DNA from 3 places in the Enterococcus faecalis genome. Region 2 is predicted to be linked to each of the others. Evidence: riboswitches for the same ligand, from Rfam matches in the RefSeq annotation. Region 2 holds a riboswitch; each other region holds the start of a gene.

What was found. A riboswitch is a leader RNA that binds a small molecule or an ion and turns the genes downstream of it on or off. The one in region 2 is predicted to bind magnesium.
Region 1: linked by a shared signal. The riboswitch ahead of PYW42_RS13690 (phosphatase PAP2/LCP family protein) and the one ahead of mgtA (magnesium-translocating P-type ATPase) in region 2 are both predicted to bind magnesium.
Region 3: linked by a shared signal. The riboswitch ahead of PYW42_RS04505 (ABC transporter permease subunit) and the one ahead of mgtA (magnesium-translocating P-type ATPase) in region 2 are both predicted to bind magnesium.

What each region holds. Positions count from the first base shown of each region.
Region 1 is NZ_CP118962.1:2,771,677-2,776,424, reverse strand. It holds gene PYW42_RS13690 (phosphatase PAP2/LCP family protein) at 1-1,609, opposite strand, end outside; M-box (ykoK) riboswitch at 1,701-1,867, opposite strand; gene PYW42_RS13685 (lytic polysaccharide monooxygenase) at 2,295-2,933, shown strand; gene PYW42_RS13680 (biotin--[acetyl-CoA-carboxylase] ligase) at 3,197-4,189, opposite strand; gene PYW42_RS13675 (zinc ribbon domain-containing protein) at 4,328-4,543, shown strand; gene PYW42_RS13670 (hypothetical protein) at 4,723-4,748, shown strand, end outside.
Region 2 is NZ_CP118962.1:1,197,962-1,208,092, reverse strand. It holds gene PYW42_RS05965 (PocR ligand-binding domain-containing protein) at 1-500, shown strand, start outside; gene lpdA (dihydrolipoyl dehydrogenase) at 614-2,020, opposite strand; gene PYW42_RS05955 (dihydrolipoyllysine-residue acetyltransferase) at 2,028-3,647, opposite strand; gene PYW42_RS05950 (alpha-ketoacid dehydrogenase subunit beta) at 3,790-4,767, opposite strand; gene pdhA (pyruvate dehydrogenase (acetyl-transferring) E1 component subunit alpha) at 4,770-5,885, opposite strand; gene mgtA (magnesium-translocating P-type ATPase) at 6,484-9,096, opposite strand; M-box (ykoK) riboswitch at 9,320-9,487, opposite strand; gene PYW42_RS05935 (TMEM175 family protein) at 9,569-10,131, opposite strand, start outside.
Region 3 is NZ_CP118962.1:902,031-912,161, forward strand. It holds gene PYW42_RS04500 (ABC transporter ATP-binding protein) at 1-230, opposite strand, end outside; gene PYW42_RS04505 (ABC transporter permease subunit) at 319-2,091, opposite strand; M-box (ykoK) riboswitch at 2,136-2,303, opposite strand; gene PYW42_RS04510 (P-loop nucleotide/nucleoside kinase family protein) at 2,618-3,133, shown strand; gene PYW42_RS04515 (Nramp family divalent metal transporter) at 3,402-5,000, shown strand; gene PYW42_RS04520 (universal stress protein) at 5,000-5,425, shown strand; gene PYW42_RS04525 (PucR family transcriptional regulator) at 5,480-7,150, opposite strand; gene PYW42_RS04530 (peptide ABC transporter substrate-binding protein) at 7,531-9,192, shown strand; gene PYW42_RS04535 (amidohydrolase family protein) at 9,193-10,131, shown strand, end outside.

The DNA of each region.
Region 1 (4,748 bases), 1.3 Mb from region 2:
ATTGTTCAGTGTCTTTCGTAGAGAGGTTCATTTGTTCTTTAATAGCATTTTCGACACGTTGGCGTTCACTCTCTTCCACAAGTTGATAAGAAATACCTTCAATCCCTGTCACGCCATCGCCAGTGTAATCGTAGCCTTTTAATTGATCGGTTTCAATCGTTTTTAGTGCGGGGGTGTATTTTTTTAGCATCGCCATCATTTGGTCAAAGGACAAGTCGGTTTCGCCATGCTCGCCGATTACGTCCAGAATTTCTTGATATTTTAGCAAGCTGTTAAAAGAAAGTAGCTTGTTGGTTAATTCGATTAAAACTTCTCGTTGGCGGCGTTGACGACCATAGTCGCCTTCAGGGTCTTCGTAACGCATGCGCGCGTATTGTAAAGCTTCCCAGCCCCCTAAATGCTGTTTGCCTTTCGGATAATGAATCCCTTCAGCGTCAAAAGCAAAGGCATTGTCAACAGTGACGCCGCCCACCGCATCGCCAAGGTCCTTCATAGCATCCATATCAATTGAAAAGTAATGATTGATTGGGATGTGCAAGACATTTTCAACCGTTTTAATTTGCATATCGGCACCACCGAAAACGTGGGCCGCATTGATTTTATTGTATTCGCCATTGGTGCCAGCCATTTCCACATAGTAGTCACGTGGGATGCTGGTGATGGTAGTTTTTTGTAATTGATTATTCACTGTAACCACCATCAAGGCGTTGGAGCGGTAATCGGTTTTGCGTTTTGAGTCATTCGCAATTCCCATAATTAAGAAACTAACCGGCTCACCTTTGGCTAAATCGGGACTCTTCGTGGAAGATTTTCTTGGTTTATACATGGTGTTCGCCGTTTTTTGCAAATTGCGATACATGCTGACGCCGTAAGCCGAAACAGAAAGTGTGCCTAAAAATAAAAGGGTTAAACTGAAGACCACGAATAAGCTTTTTCTTTTACGAGAATGGCGGCGCCGGCGTTGTGTCGGTACTTCTGCTTCCTCTGGTTCAGGTGCCGGCAAATAACGTTGAACAATTTGAAATGAAAAGTTGATCCAGCTATAACTTAGGAGCATCCCAGCGATGACATCACTAGGATAATGAACGCGTAAGATTAAACGACCTAACACAATCAAAACTAAATAAGTGAGTAAGAAAATTTTGATGCCTTTGGTTTTTTCAACATGAAGATAGGCCAAAATGATCAAAATCGTACAGACTAGCGCCATTGCTAATAATGAATGTCCGCTGGGAAAGCTAGCAGAGCTCCGGTCAGCTAAAGCGCCTAGGTTTGGTCGAGCCCGACCCACCACATGTTTAAAAACGCTCCCTAAGAAGCCGACAGCTAATAGGTTACTGACAGCCCAAAAGGCTAGGATTTTTTCTTTTTTGCGTAAAAGGTATACCATCAATAATAAGAAGAATAGCAGCATTGGTCCAATTGTGGCTGTTTTTGCTAACAGATTGACCGCTGTTAAAAGTGGGGCATTTAATTGCCATTTGATGTGATAGATAGCTTCGTCCATTTGTTGAAACCAATTTGGACTAGCCGCCACTAACAAAGTGAGGAAAGTAAAAACAAGCGTTGTTAGGGCATAAAGTGGAAATTTTTTATTCGATGTTTGCATGAGAATCCCTTTCTTTTTCCCTTGAAAGAGTAGACTAAGCCAGCATCGATCGTAAATAAGCGCTTGCGACTAAACAGGACACAGCAAGCCAATCGGTTCTCATCGTCTGAGCTTTAGCACTATCCAACGTAAAGATTTCTCTTAGCTATTTTTAGAAGAGCCTTAATTCGACCATTCCTGTTTTACACATTGGTGTCTTTCGACATTTCTGCGCAATAGCCTATGTTTGGATAGGAGCCTCACCTAACAAGGTTATTTTATCTAACGCTAGAAGTATAGAATTTATGTAGCGGTTCTCACAATGAAGTTTAAGAAAATTTATTGTTTTTTAAATAAATTTAAAGGTGTGGGGAAGTGAAGCAGTTAAAAAAACAGTACTTGAGCATTCTAAAAAAAAGTGTACAAGGCTGTTCTCGGTTAACCGCTATAAATAGTTGGTGTTCAATAATGATAAATTAAAAAACAAACATTTTTTATAAGAGTGCTATAAGTTTTTCTCAGTAAAAAAGGCGGACAGTTGCTATTGAATTGCTACTTCATTTAAAATAAATATGTCGACAATAATTGTGCACAAAGTTGATGGTCGCTATCGAAAAAGTAAAAATGATGTTGTGGAGATTTTACGTTTCAGTTGATTAAGATTACATGTTTTTTGAAGGGTTTTGCTTATAAGGGAGCGATATACATGAAAAAAATGATGTTATTCATAATTGCAGTGGGCGCAACGATGATCAGTGTTTTTGCTTTAGGAGATGCACAGCAGAGTTATGCACATGGCTATGTTGATAGCCCAGTCAGTCGAGTCAAAAATGCGGAAGCAAACGGATTTGGATGGGGACCTGGTCAAGACAGCTCACAGCCAGAAATTATCACGACACCCCAAGGAATTGAAGCGCCAACTAAATTATTAGACACGGGTCAATTAAATGGAAGGTTGCCTTCAGCTGGATTAGCAAGCTATTCCAAACTAGATGAACAAACAGCCACTCGTTGGGTAAAAAGTAATATAACAACAGGAGAGAATAATTTTAAATGGGTGATGACGGCAAAACATAAGACCAATCGTTTTAGATACTATATGACGAAACCTGGATGGAATCCTAATGCACCATTAACGATGGACGAAATGGAACTGATTGGCATAGTAGGGCAACCAATCGGTCAAGATTTACCTCCTGGTCAAGGATTTATGGTCAATGATACAGAAACACACAGAATAAAGATTCCCGCTGATAGGAAAGGATACCATGTTATTTATGCCGTTTGGGATATCAATGACACGATTAATTCATTTTATCAAGCGATAGATGTTAATGTTCAATAATCAGGTATCAAGATAATGCGGCTGAGACAAAAGTGCTTAGCGCCAAGAACTAAGTAGGTTCTGTTCATCATCGAATCACTACGTTCTTCGTGATTCTTAACACTTGGAAGGATTAAGATATGCCGAACACTTGTGTGAGAAAGTCAATTTCGGCTTATTTCCGAAGGGGCTGCTTTTGTTCAGCTGATTATCTTCAGAAGTAGAAAGTGGGACATCAGTCAAAACGACTGATGTCCCACTTGCTTTTTTCTAAACTTCCCCACTTATCCTCGACGCCATTCACCAATCTGGTCCAAACTAATTTCCCCAGAAGACAACGTTTTGGCCGTGCCATCAGGCAACTGAACAATCAATTCTCCATTTCCACTAATGGTTGTCGCAACGCCGCGGAAGTCTTGCCCGTTTTGGGTAAAAGCGACGTCTTTGCCAATCACAAAGGAGCGTTGTCGGTATTCTTCTAAAAAGTCTTTCGTTGAACGTTTGTCTAAAATTTGATAAAAATGATTCCAAATGTTGGCGACTAATTCATTTCGCGTCGCCGTCGGTTCACCATCTGGGAAAAGAGAAGTCACTTTCTGCCGAATGTCCTCAGGAAATTCGGTTTCTGTAATTGAAAAATTAATCCCCATGCCGATGATAACATTAGAAATCTGCCCTGTTTCCACATTGCTCATGGCTTCCGACAAAATCCCGCAAACTTTTTTGCCATTTAAATAAAGATCATTGACCCATTTAATTTCTGTGTGAACGCCTGCCAGAGCATCCATTGCTCGAGCGACCGCTACGGCCATAATCACAGTATATTGGGCGATTTCTTCAAAATTTTGGTTCGGTTGAAGCACCATGCTCATGTAAATCCCTTTACCTGGCGTAGCGAAAAATGGTCGGCCGAACCTGCCCCGCGGCATTTCTTGCATGTCAGCAACAATCAATGTATTGTCGGGCGTCTGGTCTAAAATCGCCCGCTTAGCATCGGTCATGGTAGATTCAGATGTTTCTAGGACGGTAATTGTTAAAGGCGGCGTTTGTGGCCATAATGCCAACTGAATGCCTTCTGCAGAAAGGACATCTGATTTTTCAAGGCGATACCCCTTATTTTGCACGCTAGTAATTTGATAGCCATCTTTTTTCAATTCATTAATTGCTTTCCAAATAGCTGTGCGAGATAAGGACAGACGTTGTGCCATCTCTTCGCCCGAAAGGAATGCGGGCGTTTGTTTCATCAATAAAGTTAGGACTTGGCTTTTTGTCGACATATTTTTTCCTCCGATTCGTTATACTTATTGTAGCGGAAAGGAAAAGGCTTGGTCAACTAGTGAAAAAATCCATCTTAGGATGGAGGAAAATGAAGCAGGCGTTTGCTATACTTGTTTTATTGAGAAGGAGTGAGGGGAATGGAAAAGCAACAATATGTTTGTGAGAAATGTGGCAACATGCACTATGTGTCGGACCAATTTCAAGCAACAGGTGGGAACTTTGCGAAAATTTTTGATGTTCAAAATAAAAAATTTATTACAATTAGCTGTACCCAATGCGGCTACACCGAACTTTACCGCAGCCAAACAAGCGGCGGCATGAATGTCCTAGACTTTTTATTAGGTGGCGGTTAGTCAAAAACGAATGCATCTTTGCATTCGTTTTTTTGTGTGAAGAGGAAGATAGGGGAAAAGGAGGTCGGGCCAGAAGCGTTTAACTCCGAGAACCAAGTAGGTACGATGATTTCATCTGTTCATGCTTCACAGTGAAACATCGCAACTCTTAGAGCTGTAGCTCTTTTGAAGGCTGTACTGTGACGAGACGCATGTCGAGAAACAC
Region 2 (10,131 bases):
GCCAATATATTATTTCTGAAGCCATCAAAAAAGATTATTTAATCAATACGTACAAACAGTCCTTACAGATTAGTTCGCGAAAAGAAGAGCTGGAGCCATTGAATATGATCCAAAAAGATATTCAACAAACTTTATTAACTGCTCAATTAACTCCTTCAAGTGCCTATCAAACTAAAAATAAGCAATTACAACCGGTTTTAGATGCCCTTTGGGAAAACAAATCGCTGCGTTTAAATTTACAAGAACTGGCAGACCTTGTTCATTTGACACCGACGTATTTAAGTCGTTTATTAAAAGAGGAGTTTGGTATTCCCTTTAGTCAATTTTATCGACAATTAAAAATCACATGGGCTAAACAGCTTCTTTTGGAGACAGATAAAACAATTGCCCAAATCAGTGAAGATTTAGGGTTTGTTGAAGATAGCTATTTTGTCCGGATCTTTAAACAAGAAACGGGTGAAACACCCCTTAAATACCGTAAAAGAAAGAACAGAGCATAAAAAAAACAACGACTCCTAGAAGTCGTTGTTTTTTTACACCTTTTGCTCTTGCTGTGGCTAATGCAACAAGTGCAAAAGGCGCATTATATCTGTCGTGCGACAAAGTGATACTATTAAATATGAATTGGTAAACCTAAAGCCAATTCAGCTGTATCCATAGTGATTTCGCCCAATGATGGGTGTGGGTGGATTGTTAAAGCAATGTCTTCTGCATTCATGCCAGATTCAATAGCTAAAGCTAATTCAGAAATCATGTCACTTGCACCGACACCGGCAATTTGTGCACCGATGATGACATTGTCTTCTACAGTTGTAACTAAACGCATGAATCCTTCAGTTTTATCTAAAGAGATTGCACGGCCGTTACCAGCAAATGGGAATTTATAGCCTTTTGCTTCGATTCCCGCTTCTTTTGCTTCTGCAACAGTCATACCAACGCTTGCCAATTCTGGATCAGTAAAGGCAACAGCTGGCATTGCTTTGTAATCAACTGCAACTTTCTTACCAGAAATTGCTTCAGCAGCAATTTTTGCTTCGTAGCTTGCTTTATGCGCTAACGCAGCACCTGGTACGATGTCGCCGATTGCGAAGATGTTTTTCACGTTAGTACGTCCTTGGTTGTCAACTGGGATTAAACCACGTTCGCCAATTTCAACGCCCGCTTGTTCTAAGCCTAAGTCGTCTGTGTTTGGACGACGTCCAACAGTGACCATTACGTAATCTGCTTCAACACTTTCTTCTTTTCCGTTAACTTCATATTTAACAGTGACGCTATCGCCATTGTCAACAGCTTCTTTAGCCATTGCAGAAGTCACGATTGTTACGTTTTTCTTCTTGAAGTCGTCTGTGACAACTTTAACCATATCTTTTTCATAAGTTGGTAAAATTGATGGGCTACCTTCTAAAATTGTTACTTCTGAACCTAAGTTAGCATAAGCGCCACCTAATTCAGCACCGATGACACCGCCACCGATAATAACGAATTTTTTAGGAACTTCTTTTAAGTTTAAACCGCCTGTAGAATCTAACACGCGTCCGCCAAATTTGAATCCTGGGATTTCAATTGGACGAGAACCTGTTGCTACAATAGCATTATTGAATGAGTAAGTTTGTGCTGAGTCTGGGTGAATAACACGCAATGTATTTTCGTCAACGAAAAATGCTTCGCCTTCAATAATTTCTACTTTGTGTTTTTTCAATAACATGCCAACGCCGCTTGTTAATGATTTAACAACTGTGTTATCTTTCCAGTCTTGTGTTTTTGCAAAGTCTAATTTGACTCCTTTAGCTGTTACACCAAAAGTTGAAGAATCTTGTGCTTCTTGGTAATGATGTCCAGCAGCAATTAAAGCTTTTGAAGGAATACATCCAACGTTTAAACAAACGCCTCCGATGTATTCACGTTCGATAATCGCAACTTTTTGACCCATTTCTGCGGCACGAATTGCGGCAACGTATCCTCCAGGACCAGCTCCGATTACGACTGTATCTAGTTCAATGGCGAAATCTCCTACTACCATTTGTTAATCATCCTTCCATTAATAGTAATTCTGGATCAGCTAATAAGCGTTTAATGTTGTTCATTGCTTTTTGAGCAGTTGCGCCGTCAACGATACGGTGGTCAAAGCTTAATGATAATTTCATCATGCGTCCCACAACGATTTCGCCGTCTGCATTAACAACTGGTTCTTGTGCAATTGTACCAACGCCTAAAATAGCAACTTCAGGGTAGTTGATTACTGGTGTAAACCAGCCGCCACCGACTGAACCAATGTTACTAATTGTGATTGTACCATCACGCATATCTTGTGCAGTTAATTTGCCTTCGATAGCCAATGCTGCTTTTTCGTTGATTTCATCAGCGATAGCAAACATGCTCTTCGTATTAGCATTTTTAACATTTGGTACATATAAGCCATGATCTGTATCAGTAGCGATACCAATGTTAAAGTAATTTTTGTAAACAATTTCTTGTGCTGCGTCATCGATTGATGCATTCAAGATTGGGAATTTTTGAACAGTTGAAGTCAATGCTTTTACAACGTATGGTAAGAATGTTAATTTTGTACCATTTGCAGCAGCAACATCTTTAAATTTCTTACGGTGATCCCATAATTTAGAAACTTCTACTTCATCATGTAATGTTACGTGAGGAGCAGTGTGTTTGCTGTTAACCATTGCTTTAGCAATTGCTTTACGTGTTGGTGTCATTTTTTCACGTGTTTCCATTTCGCCTAAATCAGAAGTAAAGGCTTTTGGCGCTGCTTTAGGTGCAGCTGCTTCCGCTTTAGGTGCTGCTTCTGTTGCGGCAGCTTCAGTAGCTGGTGCTGCTTGAGAGCCACCAGAAACAAAGGCATCAATATCCGCTTTAATGACACGGCCACCTTTACCAGTTGCAGTTACTTGTGTAATATCAACGTCTTTTTCACGCGCATACTGACGAACAGATGGCATTGCTAAAACGCGTTTGTTTGGATCAGCGGCTGCAACTACGCCTGTTGAAGCGGCTGGAGCTGATGCTTCCGCTTTAGGAGCGTCAGTAGCTGGTGCTGCGGCTGCCGGTGCTGCTGAATTATGACCAGGTGCGTCAATTTCAACTAACACGTCACCCACATTGGCAACTGTTCCTTCTGGTACAACGATATTTTTTACAGTACCTGTTACTGGTGATGGAATTTCTTCTACTGATTTGTCATTTTGTACTTCTAATAATGAATCATCTTCATTAATTGTGTCGCCCGCTTTAACGAACCATTTAACGATTTCGCCTTCGGCAATTCCTTCACCGATGTCTGGTAATTTGAATTGGAAAAATCCGCCAGCTGCTTCGGTTGTTGGTACAGCAGCAGGTTGTGCTGGTGTTTGTTCTTGTGCAGGAGCTGCTGGTGCTGCATCGTTATCTTCGTGACCAGGTGCGTCGATTTCGATTAACACGTCACCAACGTTTGCAACTGTTCCTTCTGGTACAACGATATTTTTTACAGTACCTGTTACTGGTGATGGAATTTCTTCCACTGATTTGTCATTTTGTACTTCTAATAACGTATCGTCTTCGTTGATTGTATCGCCAGGTTTTACAAACCATTTAACGATTTCGCCTTCGGCAATCCCTTCACCGATATCCGGTAATTTAAACTGATAAGCCATTTTTTAAGTCTTCCCTTCTTCGTTGGATCTGTCTATTTTCTTAGGAGTAAAACGCGGGGAAACGACTATAGTAGCTGAACATTTCATGCCTATAGCCGTATTCCACCTGTTTAATTCTTCGTTTATCTACTTCGAATAACTATTAAAATTCGACGATTTCTCTAGCTTTTGCTTCGATATCTTTCGCATTTGGTAACCAGATATTTTCTGCTTGTCCGAATGGGAAGATTGTATCTGGAGCAGATACACGTCCGATTGGTGCTTCTAATGATAATACGGCACGTTCAGAAATTTCAGAAACAACCATAGCGCCAACGCCAGCTTGTTTTTGTGCTTCTTGAACGACAACCACACGGCCAGTTTTTTCAACAGAGTTAATAATTGTTTCCACATCTAAAGGAGCCACTGTACGTAAGTCAATGATTTCTGCTGAAATATTGTCTTTCGCTAAGCTATCAGCTGCTTTAATCGCTTCACGAACCATAGCACCGTAAGTGATGATTGATACGTCTGTTCCTTCACGAGTTACAGCCGCTTTATCTAAAGGCACTTCATAAGCTTCGTCTGGCACTTCCTCACGGAATGAACGGTATAATTTCATGTGCTCTAAGTAAACAACTGGATCGTTGCTACGAATAGATGAAATTAATAGTCCTTTTGCATCGTAAGGGTTTGATGGAATAACAACACGAACACCTGGTGATTGTGCGATTAATCCTTCTAAGTTATCTGAGTGAAGTTCTGGTGTATGAACACCACCACCAAATGGGGCACGAACAGTAATTGGCATATTACGAGTTCCCCCCATACGGTAACGCGTACGAGCCATTTGACCAACGATTTCGTCAAATACTTCAAAAACGAAACCAAAGAATTGGATTTCAGGAACTGGACGGTAACCTTGCAAGGCAAGACCGAAAGCCAATCCACCGATACCAGATTCAGCTAAAGGTGTATCGAAGACGCGGTCTTCACCAAATTTTTCTTGTAAACCTTCAGTTGCACGGAAAACCCCACCGTTGTTACCAACGTCTTCACCGAAGATTAAGACATTTTCGTCTTTCTCTAATTCAAGAGCTAAGGCATCTGTAATTGCTTGGATCATAGTTTTTTGTGCCATTTTTATTTCGACTCCTTCGCTTCATAAAATGCAATTTGTTCTTTAATTGTTTGAGGTTGAACTTCAAACATATTTTTCAAGAAATCAGAAACTTTTTGTTTTGGCGCTTTATCCGCTTCTGCAATCGCTACTTTGATTTCTTCTTTTGTTTTTTCAATAATTTCTTCTTCTTTTGCTTCAGACCATAAGCCTTTATCTGTTAGATATTTACGGAAACGAGTCAATGGATCTTTTTGTACCCATTCGTCATCCATTTCTTTTGAACGGTAACGTGTTGGATCGTCTCCAGATAAAGTATGTGGACCATAACGATAGGTTAATGTTTCAATTAAAACTGGACCATTTCCTGCAGCTGACCAATCACGTGCTTCTTTTGCAATTGCGTAAACTGCTAACGGATCCATACCATCAACTTGAATACCAGGAATTCCTGCTGCAACAGCTTTTTGAGCTAAAGTTTTAGCCGCTGTTTGTTTTTCACGAGGTGTAGAAATCGCAAAACCATTGTTTTGGATAATGAAGACACCGTTTGCTTGGTAAGCACCAGCAAAGTTAATTGCTTCATAGAAGTCCCCTTGTGAAGAACCGCCGTCACCAGTATAAGTGAAGACAACATTTTCTTTTCCACGTTTTTTCAATCCTAAAGCAACACCAGCTGCTTGGATGTATTGAGCACCAATGATAATTTGTGGTGGTAATGCATTTAAATCTTCCGCGTAGTAGTTCCCTGCTACGTGACCACGAGACCATAAGAAAGCTTCTCTTAATGGTAAACCATGTTGTACTAATTGAGGTACATCACGGTAACCTGGTAGTAAGTAGTCTTCTTTTTCCATTGCAAATTGACTTGCCAATTGGCTTGCTTCTTGTCCAGCTGTTGGCGCGAAGAATCCTAAGCGTCCTTGACGGTTTAATGCAGTAGAACGTTGGTCTAACACACGAGACCAAACCATGCGTGTCATTAATTCAACTAATTCCTCATCCGATAAATCAGGTACTAAATCTTCATTCACAATTTTTCCATCTTGATCCAAGATTTGGAAAGTTGGGAAATCAGCGTCGACTTTAGCCATTAGCTCTTTAAAGTCAATAGGTTTTTGTTTCTTAGCCTTTGCCATTTTGTCACACAATCCTCTCTATTACGTTTCTTTAATTTCGATAAAAGTAAAACAGAGTGCGAAACTGTATTACTTTTTATCGACTACACTTAACAAATTATCACTAAATTCGAAAAAGCGCAAGAAAAAAACTCTAATTTCTTCATTTTTTCACAAAAGAGCAAAACCGCATGTTTTTGCGGTTTAGTGATAATTTTCACAAACAAGAAAACGGTTTCTGTTCCACACTTCTTCTGTACTATTTTTCTCCTAACTGTTATATTCTATTTTGAAAATATTATATAACAGTTCTATTAATTCGAGCCCCCTCATCCCCGAGCTGGCTAGTAATCTGATTTCCGAACTTTGCGTTTTCATGAAAATTATCTTGAAAAAACCAAAAAATAAAAACCGTCAGCCGAGTAACCTACTCAGCATGCGGTTTTTTATTTTTTAGAGAACAAAGTTTTTTTCGTTAATTTTTATTTTTTTTGGCTCGTTTTTTTGCCAAATACTTTGCCTTAGGTTTTATCACGAACATTCATTGCTTAAAATCACCAAATTTTCGCAAAACGAGTAATACAGCTTAGCAATTTCTTTTCTCTTTCAGTAGATTTTACTAAATCCATTCCTTAGTAATTTTAATATATAAACGTTTAGCTACTTCAACAGTTAACATGTACGCAATGATGATTCCAAAGAACCATGGCCAGTAGTTAGCCGGAAGTTTCACAAAGTCAAAAACCTCTCTTATAGGCGTTGCTACAATTAGGAAACCGAGTAAAATTGCGCCTAAACTACTTAACATCACAGGCATTGACGCACGACTTTGAATGAATGGTATTTTCCGCGTCCGGACCATATGAACAACTAACGTTTGACTAACAAGTCCCACCATAAACCAACCTGTTTGGAATAAATGTTGAGTTGCCAAACTATTGGCGCTAAACACAAACCACATGACAAGATACGTTAGAATATCGAAAATACTACTTACCGGGCCAATACATACTGTAAATTTCGCTAGTCCGTTCGTTTCCCACCGAACAGGGCTTAATAACTCTTCTTCATCGACATTATCCCAAGGAATTGTCAACTGAGCCACATCATAAATCAAATTTTGAATCAAGAGTTGTAAGGAAAGCATTGGTAGAAATGGTAAAAAGGCACTGGCTACTAAAATTGAAAAGACATTCCCAAAATTGGAACTGATGGTAATTTTAATATATTTCATCATATTGCTAAATACTTTTCGTCCTTCAATCACACCAGATTCCAGTACATTTAAACTTTTTTCCAGTAAAATAATCGAGCTAGCATCTTTAGTAATATCAGCTGCAGTATCTACTGAAATGCCCACATCAGCTTTTCGTAATGCCGGTGCATCATTAATGCCATCCCCCATAAAACCAACCGTATGACCTTTTGCTTGTAGCAATTCAATAATTTTAGATTTTTGCATCGGATTTAATTTGGCAAATAAATTAGTTTCTTCTACTTGCGCCCGCAACTCTTCATCTGTCATTGCTTCAATTTGAGAACCTAATAACACATGGGAAACTTCAATGCCTACATCTTTACAGACTTTTTTGGCGACAATGTCATTATCGCCCGTTAGCACTTTCACGTTGACACCATGTTCATGTAAGGAGCGAATAGCGCTGACGGCTGACTCTTTTGCTGGATCAAGAAAACCCATAAACCCAATCAATGTCATCTCTTTTTCATCTTCAACTGAATAAACTGCTTCTTTATGGACATCTTTTTTTACAGCTACCGCTAACACACGCATCCCTTGTTTGTTCATTTGAACATTCACTCGGCGTAGTTCTTCTCGTACAGCAGTGCTTAATGGTACAATTTCGCCATTAATTTGCGCATGCGTACACACTTCTTCCATTTCTTCCACGGCGCCTTTCGTAATCATCAATTGATGATCATCTGCATTTACGACAACCGTTAAGCGGCGTCTGGAAAAATCAAAAGGAATTTCATCAATTTTAGTGACATTTTTAAACGGCGTTTTCCATTGATGCTCTTCATAAAAATTAATAACGGCAATATCCATTAAATTTTTCCAACCTGTTTGATAAGAAGAATTTAAGTAGGCTAAATTTAGAACCTCGTCACTCAAATCACCTAATGGATTCAAATGTTGAACCAAAACTACACGATCTTCGGTAATCGTTCCAGTCTTATCTGTACAGAGCACATCCATACCACCCAAATTTTGGATAGCCGCTAATTCTTTAACAATGACTTTATGTTTCGATAAGGATAATGCACCCTTGGCTAAGTTACTCGTAACAATCATTGGCAACATTTCTGGTGTCAAACCAACTGCAACGGCAATCGCGAAGAAAAACGCTTCGCCCCAAGCACCTTTAGTTAAACCATTAATCAAGAAAACGATTGGAAACAAAATCATTACCATTCGTAATAAAAACTTACTGACTTTTGCTAAGCCTAAGTCAAAACTAGTTTTTCCTCGTTGTGTTGTAGCATTTTTAGCAATATCACCAAAAAATGTATGTTGCCCAGTTTTTAAAATAATCGCTTTTCCTTGTCCACTCAAGACATCTGTACCCATAAACACTAGGTCTTGCATATCTAATGCAGAAACCTCTGTTTGTTGACGATCCACACCTGCATCCACAAATTTTTCGACAGGCATGGATTCGCCTGTTAGCGACGATTGATTAACGAATAAATCTTTGGTCCAAATCAACACGGCATCTGCAGGAATCATGTCTCCTGTAGCTAAAGTTACAATGTCTCCTGGAACAATTTCGTCCATTGGAATTTCTTTCGTAATCCCTTCCCGTGTCACTGCAGCGGTATTTTCAATTAATTCTTTTAAATCCAAACTCGCTTTTTGAGAACGATACTCTTGTATAAAAGCAATCAAGACACTGGCTAAAATCATCACGCCCATCACGATAGCGGCTTCGAAATCTTTCGTTAAAGTTGAAACGACCATCAATAAGGCTAAGACATAGACAAACGGATCTTTGAATGCACTTAAAAATAAAATAATTGCTGGGGTTGGCTTTTGTGCAGAAACTTCGTTTGGTCCAAATTCCTCTAATCTTTTTTCGGCATCTTCATTCGAGAGTCCTTTTTCAGATGTCCGTAATTCCATCATTAATTCCCGTTCAGAAAGCAACGCCAATTTACGTAATTCTTGATCTTTGGTGGCTTTTCTCATATCCATTGTTTTTTTGTTCATCATTTTATTTTCCTCCAAGGTTGTGGTCACCTGCCGAAAAGAGCGCTAAAATCTTCTCCTTTCGTTGGTGACTGTATTTTGTTTCTCTGTTCACTTCCAGGGTCTTCCATGACAGTCATCCTTTCTTTTTCTTATTTATACTTCCAGTGAATAATTGCTTTTTTGCCAAACACACAAAAAAGGACCTACTCAACAATAGAGTACGTCCCAAAATACCATCTTTAAATAAGATTCTCTATCGTTGAGCTTTAGCACTATAGGGCGTAGATAACATGTATCAGCTACATTATGAATAACCTTCACGATTATTCCTGTTCAACCAACTAAGGGTCTCTCGATCCTTTCGCGGCAGCAGCATTTGTCCAAATAGGAGCCTCACCTAACAATTATTCAGTTTTTATCCACTTCTTATAATAGAGGAGTTTGACATTCTTGTCAAAAGATTTATGATTTTTTTGTTATAAATAAAAAATAACTACTTTAAAATCCCCTTTATTTCTGCTTTTCGCTCAGGAATAAACCACATGACTAAAACAATCGTATCAATAATCAGGACAGCGATTGGCGCTACTAGTTTGCCTACAATCAACGCAATAATATTCAACACAATCGAAAGCGTTAATTTTGGATAGTGGCCGAACAAACGTTGTACTTCGGATTTGGGCCCATTTGCCTGAATCAATGCCCGCACCACTAGATAATAAGCAACATCAGCTCCTAATACTAATAAGCCATACAAAGCTTGTGGCGGCCAAGAAAATGGATGTTCACCTACCCAGCCAGTAACAAACGGGAAAAACGTCAACGTCAAAATTAGAAAATTATTCATCCAAAGGACACGTCCATCAATTTTACGGACACTTTGAAATAAATGATGATGATTGTTCCAATAAATCAATAAAGTAACAAAACTAATTAAATAAATAATGATTTTGTGTCCAGATTGAGTCAGAGCAGACCAATCTGCTTTTTCAGGAATTTTTAATTCTAAAATTAATAACGTTAAAATAATCGCAATGACTGCATCTGTAAATGCTT
Region 3 (10,131 bases), 300 kb from region 2:
TTAATGATTTTATCTTCAAAAGTAATTTCACCTCTAGTTGTACGAAGAAGTCCAGCAATACTTCTGAGCAACGTTGATTTTCCTGTTCCTGATTGTCCGATAATACTTAAAAATTCATTCGTTTTAACTGTTAAATCAATATTTTCAAGGACTTTTAAATGTTCTGAATGTCCTTCAATTTCAAATTCTTTATATACTGATTTTATGCTTAATAATTCTTTATTTTCCATCGTCTTATTAGATAGGTCAAGGGAAATCACCTATCGTTCTCCTCTCTAGTTTATCTTAAAAATTTAGTCGAGTTGAGTCGTCCAGCTATTAATAGTGAAATTTTTGTTTTGCTGCTCGATATAAAGGTTGCCAAACAAAGGCGATACATAAACCAACAACGAAACACATCGCTAAGGTTCCTAAGGCAGATTTATCTTTTACGCCATCGTTTGCCGCAATATATTGTCCTAGGCCAGTAACATCTATTGATTTTTTGCCCCATTGAATGCTTTCTGCTGCGATATCAGCGTTCCAAGCAGCACCAGCAGCGTTAATAATTGCTGTAATGAGGTAAGGTAAAATAGAAGGGATCAAAAATTTTGTCCACCATTGCCATTTAGATAATTTAAAAAGTTTGGTTACGTCACGAATATCATCAGGGATGGCTAAGTAGCCAGCAATTACATTAAAGAAAAAATACCATTGGCAACCAACCATGATGAGTGGTAAAATCCACCATTCTAATTTGTTGAAGCCCATACTAATAATCAACACAATGAATGGAGTATAAACATTTGACGGAATGGAGCCTAAAATTTGTCCAATCGGTTGAACGATACTTAAGCGCCGATTATCATTCGCAACCCAGATTGCTAAGGGAGTAAAGATAATGCCAGCAACGACCATGGCCAAGGTAACCCGTAGTGTAGTATAAAGGGTTAATCTAGGAATCATGCTGAAATCTTGATGGGGCAAGAAATGATAGAGCTTAATAGAACAATAAACCCCAATAATGGTTAAGCTGACATACCATAATGTTTTGAAGAAATGGCGTAATTTTGCTAGTAATCGATAGAGATAGTCTAGCTTGAAAAAGTACCAAACTTTTGGTAAATCGTAAATCCAAAAATGACTGAATTTCACAAAAGCTTTTGAAAAGTATTTCGTTAAAGTTGCTTTTTTTAATAAATGATAAATGATGGATTTAGGTGGCGTCGTACTTTCGACATCTGTTTCATATTTAAAATAATAAGTGGCTCGAACTAAAGGTTGAAAAACTAAAAAGTTTAAAATCACCACATTGATTAATAAGGCAAAAACAGCCCATAAACAGGATTTAAAGTCGGCTCGATTTAATGCTACTTGGATATAAGAACCAATTCCTGGTAAATAAAGGTTGGTTTCTTTAGGAAAGGCAACAGAAGCTTGCTCGCTGGCCACCAAGGCAAACCAAGCCGCAGTTTGAGAAATAATAACGTTCCAAAGTAAGCCAGGAATTGAGTAAACAAATTCAAGCCGCCAAAATTTTTCCCAAGCATTGTACTTGAACTGATCGGTCACATTGACTAGATCTGAAGGAATAACTTCCATTATTTGATAAAGAGTCAACATGATGTTCCAAGCTTGACCTGTGAAGATGGCAAAAATAGCAACCGCTTCTGCGCCCATCACATTTCCTGGAAATAAACCAAGTAACCAAGCAGTTGTAAAGGTCAAAAAACCTAGCAATGGAACAGATTCAAGGAAATTAACTAATGGTAAAATGACTCTTCGTGCCGTTTTATATTTTACGGCTAAAATACCAAAAACAAAGGAAAACAGGAAGGACCAAGCCATCCCCACAATCATTCGAAACATGGTTCGAATTGAAAAGTAAAAAAGATTTGATGGAGATAAGAAATCATCTGTTTTACTTGGTGTTGCGAGGAATTCTTCTGAGGGAAGGGTGTGGAGAGGGCGATTCATTTTTAGCCAAGAGAAGACGATGATAAAAATGAAAATGCCTAAAATGATGAGCAAGGTAAGATTCCCGATACTTTTAGCAAGTAGGGTATTTTTCTTAGATGATGCAGTGACAGCTTTCAATTTAAAAACCTCCAATTAATCATATTAAAGAGGTCGCCGAATAAAAGAAGAAGATTATAGGGTAATCACAATAATTGAGCTTTGGCTTTCTGAGACGTAAGAAAAAAATTCTAGTTATCTTAGGAAAGCCTTAATTCGACAATCCCTGCTTTACTCGTTACTGTCTCTCGACATTTCCGAGCGATAACCTGTGTTCTTCAGAGTAACCTCACCTAATATGATTCTATTTGATTTACATGCTTATCATACTCGTGACTAAAAATAAAACAATTTCTAGCTGGTTATACCTGAATTACTGTTTGTTGTTATTCTATTCAATTATTCTTAAAAAGATTGCCCACATTCTGTTTTTTTAGGGAGAAATTATCAGATGAGTATGTTATATAACCCGAGGTTAATAGCGTAGGATGTTGTATTTTTAGTTTGTCTCGTTTACTGTTAAAGATGTAAGTAGTAACTATAAGTGAATGGCTAAAAAAATTAAAAGTAATCTAGCACCTAAATTAAACAACAAAGAAATTTGTTCAGAAGAAAGGAAATTATGATAATTATTTGGTTAAACGGTGCGTTTGGATCCGGAAAAACGACCATTGCACATGAGTTACAACAAAAACTTCCCAACGCAATCATTTATGATCCAGAAATTATTGGTAGTGCATTGATGGAGCTAGTTCCCGAAGAAATGAAAGAAAATGATTTTCAGGAGTATCAGGAATGGCGTTGCTGGAATGCTCATTTATTAAAACGAATGTCCAAAGAGTCTGGACGGCCGATTATTGTTACAATGACCCTTTATAAAAATGAATATGAAGAAGAGCTGATTGGATATCTGAGACGAGCAGGCATTGACGTTTATCATTTTTTGTTAGCGGTCGAGAAAGAAGAAATTTTACAAAGATTATTGAAAAGAAATGATGGAACTTTTGAATGGGGGAAAAATAAGTTGCCCGAAGTACTTGAAGGTTTTCGTCAGATTAAGTTTACCGAGATTTTTAGAAATCATTCAGCTGACACGACAGAAATTGTAGCATCCATTCTTAATAGAATAACCGAATAAAAATAAAATAAGGGACCTAAGCCGAAATGACTTAGGTCCCTTATTTTCTACTTCTTAAGATAATCAACTACCAGCTACCCTGATTTCTTCAAACTTTAAGATCGCACATTTACGACAATCTATTTTTACACTGTCAAAATTTTCTTTCAAGTCTTGCATTTTGTTATTTTTAGCAGTATATTTTAGGTGTACCTAAAATATACTAGAGGTTAACCTTCTAACGGGAAGGGCCTTTTAAAATTATTGCAAAACGAAAGAAGGAATTGAATTGAAAAATTCAGAAGAACATGAACCAAAGCAAAGACATCATTTGATTGAATATGCAAATGGTCCTTCGCTTGAAGAAATTAATGGCACCATCGACGTGCCTAAAAATATGAGTTTTTGGAAAACGTTATTTGCTTACTCAGGTCCAGGAGCATTGGTAGCAGTGGGGTATATGGATCCAGGAAACTGGTCTACTTCAATTACTGGGGGACAAAATTTTCAATATTTATTGATGTCGATTATTTTAATTTCCAGTTTGATTGCAATGTTGCTCCAATATATGGCTGCTAAATTAGGCATTGTTTCACAGATGGATTTAGCACAAGCGATTCGTGCTAGAACTAGTAAGACGTTAGGTATTGTATTATGGATTTTAACAGAGTTAGCAATTATGGCTACAGATATCGCTGAAGTTATCGGGGGCGCAATTGCCTTATATTTATTATTTCATATTCCTTTAGGTCTGGCTGTCTTCATTACGGTATTTGATGTTTTACTTTTGTTGTTATTGACAAAAATTGGTTTTAGAAAAATTGAAGCTATTGTTGTTGCTTTAATTGTTGTTATTTTTGTGATTTTTGCTTATCAAGTGGCATTGTCAAATCCAGTATGGGGAGATGTAATTAAAGGGCTGGTTCCTAGCGCAGAAGCTTTTTCTACATCACATGCGGTGAATGGGCAAACGCCACTGACAGGTGCATTGGGGATTATTGGTGCAACAGTGATGCCTCATAATTTGTATTTACATTCTTCTGTTGTCCAAAGTCGTAAAATTGATCGTAAAGATAAAACCGATATTCAACGCGCTTTACGCTTTTCAACTTGGGATTCTAATATTCAATTAACGATGGCATTTTTTGTTAACTCTTTGTTATTGATTATGGGTGTGGCCGTTTTTAAATCCGGCAGTGTCAAAGATCCTTCATTCTTTGGTTTGTTTGATGCTTTATCAAATCCAGCGGTTATGAGTAATTCTATTTTAGCGCATATTGCAGGTTCTGGAATTTTATCAATTTTATTTGCGGTAGCCTTATTGGCATCAGGACAAAATTCAACAATTACAGGAACCTTAACTGGTCAAATTATTATGGAAGGGTTTATTCATATGCGCGTACCAATTTGGTTACGTCGGATGGTCACACGTTTGTTATCTGTTATTCCTGTCTTAATTTGTGTTTTAATGACCAGCGGAAAAAGTACAGTGGAGGAGCATATTGCGATTAATAATTTAATGAACAATTCACAAGTTTTTCTAGCATTTGCTTTGCCATTTTCGATGTTGCCTTTACTGATGTTTACAGATAGCCGTGTTGAAATGGGTGAACATTTTAAAAACTCGTGGTTAATTAAATTGTTAGGCTGGGTTTCTGTCATTGGCTTAATTTACCTCAATATGAAAGGCTTACCTGATCAAATTGAAGGATTTTTCGGTGATAATCCGACAGCGAGTCAAATTACGTTAGCCGATAATATCGCCTATGTCATCATAGCACTCGTCATCCTCTTGTTAGTTTGGACGGTTGTGGAATTATATAAAGGCGATAAACGATATGCACAGCAGCTTGCAGCTATGGAGCAACAAGTAGAGGAGGTTAAATAATGAAATTTTCAAAAATTATGGTTGGTGTTGAAGAGTCGCCAGATGCGTTAAAAGCATTTCATTATGCTATCCAAAAAGCAAAAGAAGAACAAGCTGAATTGGTTATTGTTTCGATTTTAGAAGAGAAAGAGATTAATGTTTACCAATCGTTAGATAAAAATTATTGGCAAGAACAGTTGGCGAAATTAGAGAAACAAACGGAAAAATATCAACAAGAAGCGTTAGCGAATGGCATCGATAAAGTAAGTGTAATTGTCAATGAAGGGAACCCAGGAGAATTAATTATTAATAAGCTTATTCCTTTGAATAAACCAGATTTGTTAATTATTGGCTCCAAGTCAACTAGCAAATTAAAAAGCTTTTTTGGTAGCCAAGCAGCTTATATGGCTCGATATGCACCGATTTCTGTAATGATTATTCGCTAACAAAATTGAAACAGTTAAAAAAGCCGCCACGATTTACTATTCGTGGTGGCCTTTTTATAGTAATTTTTGTTTATATAAATAAACAGCCAAACTTAGTTGTAGCGAACTATCAGGAAATTCTAAAGTTAAGTGAAGAATCTCTTCTATTTTTTTTAAGCGGTAAATAATTGTATTACGATGTACATACATATTTGTGGCAGTCAACGAAATATTTTTATTCGATTGAAAGTAGGTGTTGATGGTTTCTAGTAGGGAACTTTCATGTTTTTGATCTTCTTTTTCTAATGGTTCAATCAATCGTTGATATATTTTTTGTTTGGCTTGTTTGGTCAGGGTTTCGATCATTAAACGATAAAAAAAGAGGTCGTCATAATTCAAAATAGTTCGTTGTTGTAATTCTTGACTTGCTTGTGCTAAGTGGAATGTTTCTTGTGCTAATTTATAAGAATCACACAGATTGGTGATTTTTTTGACAGTTGGCCCAATCGCTAATTTAAATGATAATTTTGGATTCAGTTTCATTAGTTGCTCTAGTAAATTCTTGGCAAGATGAGTGGTTTGTGCAAGGTAGGTGGCTTCCTCTTGCGCTGGATTTTCTAGTAATAAAATAAAGCCAGTTTGTGTAGGAAAGGCAGTAATTTTTTGTCGATATCCTTCTAAAATATGATTCAATTGATGGCCAATGCTATTCATTTGAATAGTCGGATTAAACAGTTGTTCCAATTGTTCAATGGCTACAAGCAAGAGACTAAATGTATCTTTTTCATTTAATTGCAGATAATTACTAAATTCTTGCCAAGCTTGAGGATTGGTATTTTTTTCTTGGATAAGGTCTTGAAACAGCGCCCCGATCTTTTGCCTCGTTGTTAAATTTTCCGAAGATTCTAATTGAAGTTGTGGTAAAAGGTAGTGAGCACAGACCTCTACAGATAATAAATCAATCGTCTGTAATTTTTTGGTAGTTTGCCAAATCACTAAGTAAGATAAGCTGAGATTTTTCTTTTTGATGGGTAAAATTCGCAAAGATAACTGATGGTTCGCTAAGGAAAATTCAACAGTCAATGGTTCTTTATAAAATAATAGGAGCTCATTGTTCTGGGCTTTTAAAGCTGTCTCAAACTGTTTTTTGAGAGTCGCGTTGTTTAAAATACTGGTGATTCTTGTTGGCGCATCAGGTAAATCAAAATGATTCATAATCTGAAAACGCTCGTCTAAAAGCATTACAGGCGCTTGAATCGCGGCACTTAATACTTCCAGTAATTGGGTACTTTTTCCGCCAGCTTTGATAATTGTATAAAATTTATTATGCATATGAACAGAATGTTGGCTAATCGTTTCGTCAGGTTGATTGACTCGGCGATTGACCAATGAAATAATTTGAGAAAAGTTGTAATTATAAGGGATTGAGAGAATTGGTAATCCGACGTCATTCGCTAATTGGATCATCTCTTGTGGAACTTCATTGAAATAACGTTGGACTTTAAAGCCTAGAGCAGCGCAGTTCATATTTGCTAGTTCTTGAATAAGACGTTTTTGCAAGCAAGGCTGATCTTTGAAAATATAGCCGGTAGTTAATAAAATTTCTCCTGGCGTTAACCAGTCAAAAGCATCAGGATTTTCTAAAATATTTGCTTGTAGAATTGGCGCATCTAAATTGGTCTCGTGCGTCAATAAGGTTAAACCAGGTAGTTCTTCTGCATGGAGTAGATCAGTGACCGTCATCATTAGCAAGGCCTCCTTTTGTATGAATTATCTAAAAATTAAGTGTATTTATTGTAAGATGTTACAAAACTATTTTAGGGAAAATAAGGTATCCTTATACTAATAGAAAAAAGTTCCAAGTCATTACGTGATTGGTAGTCACAAATGACCAAATAAGAACAATCAGCGCTTACAACCTATAGAAACGCATCGTTTAAAGATATAGCAATAGTATACTTAATTTTTAATGCTTTTACTATTGTTTCAGCTACTTTAAATTTCTCAAGTATTTCTATAATCTGTAAGTTTTTTGAGACTCTTATCAGATATGCTTCTTTTTCTATATTTTATCAGAAAATTCTGGTAACTTTGAAGGTTATAGTTTGTAAAATGGAGGGATCGGTATGAAGAAATTAAAAATGTTAGGATGCGTCGGTTTGCTTTTAGCTTTAACGGCTTGTCAGGCGGGAACGGGAAACTCGGCTGATAGTAACAAAGCAGCGGAACAAAAAATTGCAATTAGTTCTGAAGCGGCTATTTCGACAATGGAACCACACACAGCGGGGGATACGACCTCGACTTTAGTCATAAATCAAGTTTATGAAGGACTCTATGTTTTAGGTAAAGAAGATGAATTAGAGTTGGGGGTCGCTGCCGAAGAACCAGCGATTTCTGAAGATGAAACCGTTTATACATTTAAGATTAGAGAAGATGCCAAATGGTCGAATGATGATCCAGTAACAGCAAACGACTTTGTTTATGCATGGCAACAAGTTGCTTCCCCTAAATCAGGATCGATTCATCAAGCTTTATTTTTTGATGTCATTAAAAATGCTAAGGAAATTGCTTTAGAAGGCGCAGATGTGAATACTCTTGGGGTTAAGGCGCTAGATGATAAAACGTTAGAAATAACTTTAGAACGGCCCACCCCTTATTTGAAATCTTTGCTTTCGTTTCCTGTTTTGTTTCCGCAAAATGAAAAATATATCAAAGAACAAGGGGATAAATATGCCACTGATGCAGAACATTTGATTTATAATGGTCCTTTTAAATTGAAAGAATGGGATAATGCCTCTTCCGATGACTGGACCTACGAAAAAAATGATACGTATTGGGATGCTGAAAAAGTTAAATTAACAGAAGCGAAAGTTTCAGTAATTAAGAGCCCAACGACAGCGGTGAATTTGTTTGACTCGAATGAATTGGATGTAGTGAATAAGCTAAGTGGTGAATTTATTCCTGGTTATGTTGATAATCCAGACTTTCTTTCAATTCCTCAATTCGTCACATACTTTTTAAAAATGAACAGCGTTCGTGATGGAAAAGAAAATCCGGCTTTAGCGAACAACAATATTCGTAAAGCGTTGGCACAAGCTTTTGATAAAGAAAGTTTTGTAAAAGAAGTCTTGCAAGATCAATCAACGGCTACAGATCAAGTAATTCCTCCGGGACAAACGATTGCGCCAGATGGAACAGATTTCACAAAACTAGCTGCTAAGAAAAATAACTACTTAACCTACGATACAGCGAAAGCAAAAGAATTCTGGGAAAAAGGGAAAAAAGAAATTGGGCTGGATAAAATCAAATTAGAATTTTTAACAGATGATACAGACAGCGCCAAAAAAGCTGCTGAGTTTTTCCAATTTCAATTGGAAGAAAATCTAGATGGATTAGAAGTGAATGTTACTCAAGTTCCTTTTACTATTCGTGTTGATCGTGATCAAACGAGAGACTATGATTTAGAATTATCTGGTTGGGGAACCGATTATCGTGATCCATTAACAGTTATGCGCATCTTTACTTCGGATAGTACCTTGGGCGGCGTAACGTTCAAGAGTGATACGTATGATCAATTAATTCAAGAAACTAGAACAACACATGCGGCTGATCAAGAGGCTCGTTTAAATGACTTTGCTCAAGCACAAGATATTTTGGTGAATCAGGAAACGGTTTTAGCACCAATCTACAATCGAAGCATTTCTGTATTAGCTAATCAAAAAATCAAGGATATGTATTGGCATTCATTTGGACCTACGTACAGTTTAAAATGGGCTTATGTTAACTAATTGAATGAAGGTAGGAAGGGGTTTGTCATGCTTTTAAAAAACTGTAAATTAGAAACAGGATTTTCTACTGTGAATCAGCGAATTGTTGCGACAGAAACAGCTAGCTATGATATTCGAATTGAAAACGAGGTCTGTACTGCGGTCGCACCGCAGTTAAGGCCTTTAGAGAACGAAACAGTTATCGATGTGAATCAGCAACTCGTTTTACCTGCTCTAAGAGAAATGCATATTCATATTGATAAAACGTATTTTGGGGGACCTTGTAAGGCCTGTCGTCCACTAACGAAAGGAATTTTAACACGTATTGAAGAAGAAACTTGGCTGTTACCTGAACAATTACCAACTAGTTTAGAACGTGCTTGCCAAGTTATTGAGCAGTATATTCAACAAGGCCATTATCATATTCGCAGTCATTGTAATGTAGATCCATCTATTGGAACGAAACATATTGAAATCACTAAAGAAGCATTTAGTCGATATGAACAATACATTACTCATGAAATTGTGGCTTTTCCTCAACACGGATTACTCCGCTCACAAGTCGAACCTTTGATGCGCGAAGCCTTACGCATGGGGGCAACTCATGTTGGCGGCGTTGATCCAGCCCTTGTGGATCGTCATGTGAATCATTCAATCGCAAAAATATTTGAATTAGCTACCACATTTAATAAAAAAATTGATGTTCATTTACACGCCCGTGATACTTTGGGACTTTATGAATTTAATAAATTTGTTGATTATACAGAACAAGCAAAGATGTTTGGCAAAGTTACTTTAAGTCATGCTTTAGCCTTAGGGAGCTTAGAAGAAGCAGCAATTAGAGACATTGCGCAAAAATTTAGCGAAACAGGTATTGATTTGACTTCGACTGTACCAATTGGAATGCCCACCATGCCGATTCCAACCTTGGTTGAACAAGGTGTTAAGATCTCCGTGGCT